Tunicatimonas pelagia: one gene and its partner. The main gene of each other region encodes a partner of the protein of the gene in region 2 in a complex. Links are inferred from orthologs where the notes say so. Each region holds a gene or a part of one and is shown on either strand. Other genes may lie near its edges.

Evidence for each region.
Region 1: the proteins of scpA (region 2) and meaB are in contact, whole or in part, in a crystal structure (PDB 8DPB), measured with the Methylorubrum extorquens proteins. The link is inferred for Tunicatimonas pelagia from one-to-one orthologs. Residues at the interface, in SOR27001.1 of Methylorubrum extorquens: Glu577, Glu578, Asn579, Asp580, Gly581, Arg582, Arg583, Arg585, His596, Ala604, Ser605, Ala608, Asp609, Gly611, Phe612, Asp613, Val614, Asp615, Ile616, Gly617, Pro618, Leu619, Glu625, Arg628, Gln629, Val631, Glu632, Asn633, Asp634, Glu661; in SOR26638.1 of Methylorubrum extorquens: Arg20, Ala21, Ala24, Arg25, Thr28, Ser32, Arg33, Arg34, His37, Thr98, Gly99, Gly100, Ser101, Ile102, Leu103, Lys106, Thr107, Ala110, Ala113, Ile114, Asp115, Arg116, Ala118, Phe119, Ile120, Arg121, Pro122, Pro124.

The regions. Positions count from the first base shown.
Region 1 is NZ_CP120683.1:1,345,636-1,348,853, reverse strand. Bases 7-2,896 are described here. They hold meaB (methylmalonyl Co-A mutase-associated GTPase MeaB), read right to left. Parts: upstream 2,002-2,896; coding sequence 1,012-2,001; downstream 7-1,011. Other genes in these bases: P0M28_RS05580 (hypothetical protein), read left to right, coding at 2,404-2,896; P0M28_RS05590 (hypothetical protein), read left to right, coding at 7-694. In the rest of the region: more of P0M28_RS05590, read left to right, coding at 1-6; more of P0M28_RS05580, read left to right, coding at 2,897-3,218. UniProt on the Escherichia coli protein: Binds and hydrolyzes GTP. Likely functions as a G-protein chaperone that assists AdoCbl cofactor delivery to the methylmalonyl-CoA mutase (MCM) ScpA and reactivation of the enzyme during catalysis.
Region 2 is NZ_CP120683.1:7,166,963-7,170,290, forward strand. What follows is about bases 151-3,150. They hold scpA (methylmalonyl-CoA mutase), read right to left. Parts: upstream 2,713-3,150; coding sequence 589-2,712; downstream 151-588. Other genes in these bases: P0M28_RS30355 (LytR/AlgR family response regulator transcription factor), read left to right, coding at 151-516; P0M28_RS30365 (methylmalonyl-CoA mutase family protein), read right to left, coding at 2,709-3,150. Outside these bases: more of P0M28_RS30355, read left to right, coding at 1-150; more of P0M28_RS30365, read right to left, coding at 3,151-3,328. UniProt on the Escherichia coli protein: Catalyzes the interconversion of succinyl-CoA and methylmalonyl-CoA. Could be part of a pathway that converts succinate to propionate.

The DNA of each region.
Region 1 (3,218 bases), 5.8 Mb from region 2 along the record:
TGATCGTGATAATCTGGAGGGATGGAACCCCCTATCGCTCACGGCTCCGCTAGCTGAGGCTCCCCAGCACATTCGGGTGCGTGGTAAAGACTGTATTGTAGCCTTGTTAGAAAATGGGTTGCTGTACCTATTAAATCGGAGAGGAGAAGCTTATCCGGGGTTTCCGGTAGAGTTGGGGCAAGCTTGCGAAAACCCTTTGTCTATTAAAATCGGAAACAACTTCTCAGATAGTGAACTTACTACTGTAACCGAAAGTGGCGAGCTGATTTCATTAAATCTAGTTGGAACCTTACTAAAGCGTGAACAACTGCTGCGTCCTTCTTCCAACACTCACTTTCTCCTTTGTCCGGATCGACTGGGTAAAGATTACATTATAGTTCGCCAAGACGAACAACGACTCAGTGTTTTGGATAAAACCGGACGCGTGTGGTTTGAGCAATCGTACTTCACCCCCGGGGCACTAAGCCGAGATGAGCTGTCGGTGCAATACTATAATTTCGGAACCGATAATCAGGTCGTAGCCATTAGTGATAAGGTGCAAGAATTCACCTACTTATTTGATCAGCAAGGAAAGTTATTTAATAACCGCCCGATCGAGAGCCGTGGAGAGATCGCTTTATTGTATTCAGAAGCCAGAAACCAATATCAGCTATATCGGGTATACGAGAATGAGCTAGCGGAAATCACTTTTTGAATAAAGAGTTATTTTCTGGAGACCGGAGACCGGAATTTAAAATCGATCGTTGATGGAACCAACCAGCTAATGAATAATGACTGATGAATCATGATGAATTGGCGTGGGACACCGTGTAGTAGACAATGAGCAATGGGTACAGCTAACCCCCATACATCACTACGCTAACACCATAACACTTTAACACCTGAACACTTCAACTTTCTAACCCGCACGACGGCCGCCTGTAACTCAATGCCCGTGGACTACCGACTATTAACCAATGTCCAGTTTAACAACATGCACCTACCTAATCAGCAGTTTGTAAGCCGTCGCTTTTAACAATTACGGTGTAGTGTTATCAGCCTTTCGGCTCCTTCTCGAGCGGTAATACTACCATGAAGTACCTCTTCTTCTATCTGTGGCAGTATCTTTCGTATACGCTCCTGCTGAAAGAAGTCTTGCGAGAGCTGCCGATTAATCAATTCGTGCATCCAGTTCCGTTGCTGTTGTTGCCGCTGTTGCTGAAAGTAATTTGATGCTTGGGTGGCGGCAATAAATGCTTGAATCTGCTTCCAAATCTCATGTAAACCTTGGTTGTGTAAAGCCGAGCAGGTTACTACCTTGGGTTGAGGTTTTCCGGGCGTAGGTGGAAATAGGTGAAGTGCTTGTTGATAGTTTCTTTTGGCTACTTGAGCCGCTTGCTCGTTGCCATCATCGGCTTTGTTAATAGCGATGGTATCGGCCATTTCCATAATACCTCGTTTCATACCCTGTAGCTCATCTCCGGCTCCACTAATCATTAAGAGAAGAAAGAAGTCAGTCATATGCCGAACTAGTGTTTCCGACTGTCCAACCCCAACCGTTTCAATAATGATTACATCGTAACCAGCCGCTTCGCAGAGCAAAATAGCTTCTCGGGTTTGCTGAGCTACTCCACCCAAGTGGCTACCTGCCGCGCTAGGGCGAATGTAGGCTGAATCCTGCTGGCTCAACCGCTGCATCCGAGTTTTATCCCCCAAGATACTGCCCTTAGACTGCTGACTGCTAGGGTCAACACTAAGCACGGCAATCCGGTGGCCTTTTTGGATCAAGATCATTCCCAACTGATCAATAAATGTACTTTTTCCTACTCCCGGCACTCCCGTAATCCCCAGACGGAGAGAGTTACCAGTGTGAGGCAGAAGAGAGCTAATAATGGTTTGGGCTAAGTTCTGACTCGTGGCAAGCGTACTTTCCACCAAAGTAATAGCCTGACTCAAAACAAAGCGGTTACCAACTCGTATTTCGCTGGCGTACTGCTTAGCGGTAAGTATCTTTCGCCCCATATTTTTTAGTGCTTTTTTGCTTAAGGAACGACAAGATAATGAAGTACCATCCCAAAAGAACAAGTTCAAACGGATACTTTACAGTCGTCGTGCGATTGTGTTATCGTTTCTAAGATAAACGATTTACTGAGTTGGTGTTTATTCAAATAGAATAATAAATTAAGATATAATATAGTTTATCTACTCGTAAAAGTAGTAAATGGCTTAGTAATGATAGTATCACATATTAAATTGTTTGAATATTTAATTGAACCTTTATTAGTACATTTTGATTGTAAGTATAAAATATATCTATATTATTTTACTATACGCTATTATTTAATATTTTTATAGATGACTAGCACTAAGCGCATCGACTAGTGCGGTACTACCACCTAAATTGTCTATTATTCGGGTCTACCTATGAAATACGTACTACTCAATTTTCTTTTTATCTTTTTAAGCTTAACAGTGGCTGTTGGTCAGGATGTACAGTATACTTTTAATGTTCTGGCTCACCAAGGAGAGGTTTTTTATCGCTCTAATTCGGATGATGATTGGCAATCCGTTGAGATTGGATTGGAACTACGAGAGAATCATCTAATAAGAATTGAGAAAGGCGGATATCTTGGGTTAGTTCACCAGAGTGGAAAAACAGTTCCCTACTACAAAGCTGGCACTTACGAAGTATCTCGCTTGCATCAGCGTATCAACCTAAAACCTTCGGCAGTGGCGCAGAAGTATGCGAATGCCTACGTTGAGTCGGTTACCAACCCAGATAACAGTGCTAAAGAAACTACTCGGTCAGTAGAGAATAAAAAGTTGAAAATGTACCTGCCTAATTCGGTAGATGTTTTTAGCCCGGAGGTAGTACTACGCTGGAAAGATCAGGAGACGCTGAACGATGATTACGAGGTAGTGTTTAAGAATATGTTTGACGAGGTGCTGATGGTAAAGGATGCTACCGATACTAAGCTTTGGTTGGATTTTGAGCAAGAGCCTATTGCCTCCGAAAGGTTACTCATTGTAAGCGTGCAGAAGAAGCAACATAAAGAAGTACAATCAAGTAGCTACGGTATCAAGCATATGACCCCGGACGAATCGGCTCAGATTGAGCAAGAGCTTAGGGAGTTGAAGCTAGTATTTTCGGGCGAAGAAAACGCGCTGGATAAATTAATTCTAGCCTCTTTTTACGAACAGAATAATTTGTTGGCGGATGCACTCACCAGCTACGAGTA
Region 2 (3,328 bases):
TCACTACAACATCCCCCTAGCATTATTTTTACCACCGCCTACCGCGATTATGCGGTAGAGAGCTACGAACTGGATGTGGTAGACTATTTACTCAAGCCGATCACTATTGACCGTTTCCTAAAATCCATCACTAAATATCTAGGACGAACTAGTAATCGAGCCCGTGAATACCCCAAAGAAACTGCTACCGATGGCGAAGCATCGTTCATGTACGTAAACACGAACCGCAAATTCGTGAAGATACAATTTGACGATGTGTTGTATGTCGAGAGCCTAAAGGATTACGTGAAAATTCACCTTCGGGATCAAGATATTCTAACCAAGGAAAAAATCAGCGAGTTTGAGCAGAAGCTACCCGTCTACTTCCTCCGTATCCATCGCTCCTACATTGTCAATAGCAATAAAGTCTCGGCCTACACCATGCATGATATTGAGATCGACGGCAAGGAAATTCCTATCGGAGTATCTTATAAAAAAGAGGTGGTTAAGTTTTTAAGGCAAACTAGCACTCGCTAATCTTATGAAAACTTATAATACTGATTAACATATATTTAACACCAATTAATACAAGTATTACTTAAAGCTAACTCACAAGATTTCATTCATTAGTTTTTGTAGAATATCCTGAGCGGCCTGAGCAATTACTGTTCCTGGTCCAAATATTCCCAGCACTCCTACTTCGTAGAGAAAATCGTAATCCTTCGAAGGAATTACTCCGCCCACAATGATGCCAATATCATCCCGATCAATCTTCTTAAGTTCTTCTATTAGTTCAGGAACAAGCCCCTTGTGGGCTCCAGCCAAACTAGAAATTCCAACTACGTGCACATCGTTTTCGGCCGCCTGCCGGGCTACTTCTTCGGGGGTCTGAAAGAGCGGACCAATATCAACGTCGAAGCCCAAATCAGCGAAACTAGTAGCGATAACCTTCGCCCCTCGGTCGTGCCCGTCTTGCCCCATCTTAGCCACTAAGATTCGGGGGCGTCGCCCATCTAGTTCAGCAAATTGATCGGATAGTTGTCGGGCTTTTATAAAGTCTTCGTTCATAGCAATTTCTTTAGCGTATACGCCCTGTACAGTTTGAGAAGTAGCCTGAAACCGCCTAAAAACTTTTTCCATAGCACTCGATATTTCTCCCAGTGTAGCTCGTTCCCGAGCGGCTACCACTGCCAGCTCCAGCAGATTCCCTTCTCCGGTTTCAGCCGCATTTTCCAGGGATGTGAGCGCGCTTCGTACCTTTTCGTTATTGCGGCTATCTTTTACTGCATTCAACCGTGCTAGCTGCTCGGAACGCACCTGCTCATTATCCACTTCCCGCACATCAAATCCTGTATCGCTGCCTTCGTTAACCTGAAAACGATTCACTCCCACAATAACCTCTTCACCGGCATCAATCCGCGCTTGCTTTTTAGCCGCTGCTTCTTCTATTTTAAGTTTAGGAACTCCTTGCTCAATGGCCTTTGCCATTCCGCCTAAGCCTTTTATTTCTTCCAGATGCCCCCACGCTTGTTCTACTAACTTTCCTGTGAGGGATTCAACGTAGTAAGAACCTCCCCAAGGATCAATCACCGGAGTGATAGTTAATTCTTCCTGCAAGAAAAGCTGAGTATTACGAGCAATCCGAGCCGAAAACTCGGTAGGCAAGGCAATAGCTTCGTCTAGTGAGTTAGTATGCAGCGACTGGGTTCCACCAAAGACAGCAGCTAAAGCTTCCAGGCAGGTTCGAGCCACGTTATTAAACGGGTCTTGCTCGGTGAGACTATAGCCCGAGGTTTGACAATGCGTACGCAGTGCCATCGATTTAGGATTCTGCGGATTGAATGGCTTCATCAGTTCGGCCCACAGTAATCTACCAGCCCGTAATTTGGCAATCTCCGTGAAAAAGTTCATACCAATTCCCCAGAAGAATGACAAACGAGGAGCAAAATCGTCAATTGCTAAACCTGCTTTCAGTCCGGTTTGCACATACTCCAACCCATCGGCTAAAGTGTAGGCCAACTCTAAATCGGCCGGAGCACCAGCTTCATGCATATGGTAACCGCTGATACTAATTGAATTGAACTTAGGCATATGTTGAGCGGTATAGGCAAAGATATCAGCGATAATCTTCAGCGAGGGCGCAGGGGGGTAAATGTACGTATTTCGCACCATGAACTCCTTCAGAATATCGTTCTGAATAGTTCCTTTGAGTTGTTCGGGCTTCACGCCCTGCTCTTCCGCCGCTACAATATAAAACGCCATAATTGGAATTACCGCCCCGTTCATAGTCATAGAGACCGACATTTGATCGAGTGGTATTTGATCGAACAATACCTTCATATCCTCTACTGTATCAATGGCTACTCCCGCTTTTCCCACATCACCCGTTACGCGCGGATGATCCGAATCGTAACCCCGATGAGTAGGTAGATCAAAAGCTACCGACAAACCTCGTTGCCCAGCGGCCAGATTTTTACGATAAAACTCGTTCGATTCAGTAGCAGTAGAGAAACCCGCGTACTGTCGGATGGTCCAGGGGCGGGTTACATACATGGAGGCGTAAGGCCCCCGTAGGTAGGGTGGAATTCCGGCTACAAACCCCAGGTGGTTTAACTCATCTACGTCAGACTGGTAGAAAACTGAGGGCAGTGCTTTTCCTGAGGCTTTTGACGAAACTGCCCGAGGGGAAAGTCGTACTGGTTTCGCTTGGTATTTTTGGAAATCTGGCTTCATGGTAGTACTCGGCTAATTATATTCAACAACGGGAGAAGGTCAGCCTGAGCGTGTATAACAGCATCTATTACTCTTTTTTGTAGTAACTCAGCTAGTAATGGAGTGGTCCCTACCACTATTTTTGGCACTAAAGCTAATTCGGCATGATTCGCCTCCTCCTCTAAGTGTGATTCGTACCAAGTGTCATCGCCACAGAAAATTATAACGGCTGGTTGACCTTTTTGCAAACTAGCTGCTAGCGAATTTTCTGCGGTAGAATATGATACGCCTAAAGTTGTTAGCAGCTCTGTAACAAAAGTTATTTTTTTACTAACCATTGAGTTATTTGTGCCTCTAGACCCCAAAATGGCAACTAAAGGCTCCTTCTCTTCGGGTAACTTATCTATTCTACGCCGAACATTCTCCCATCGCTTCATGTACGATGGTACGCTTTTATTATCTAAATCGTGATCATTTGTTATCTTTTCCAGAGGATTTGCATAGCGCGTTACGCCTACTACTGTTCTTTTTTGCTGCAACAGTTCTTGCTCTCTTTTTTCAATGTTTGGGTGAAACTGTTCGGCTAAATTTATTACACCTGACCGATAATACCCTCCCTCTTTTTCTATTACCAAAA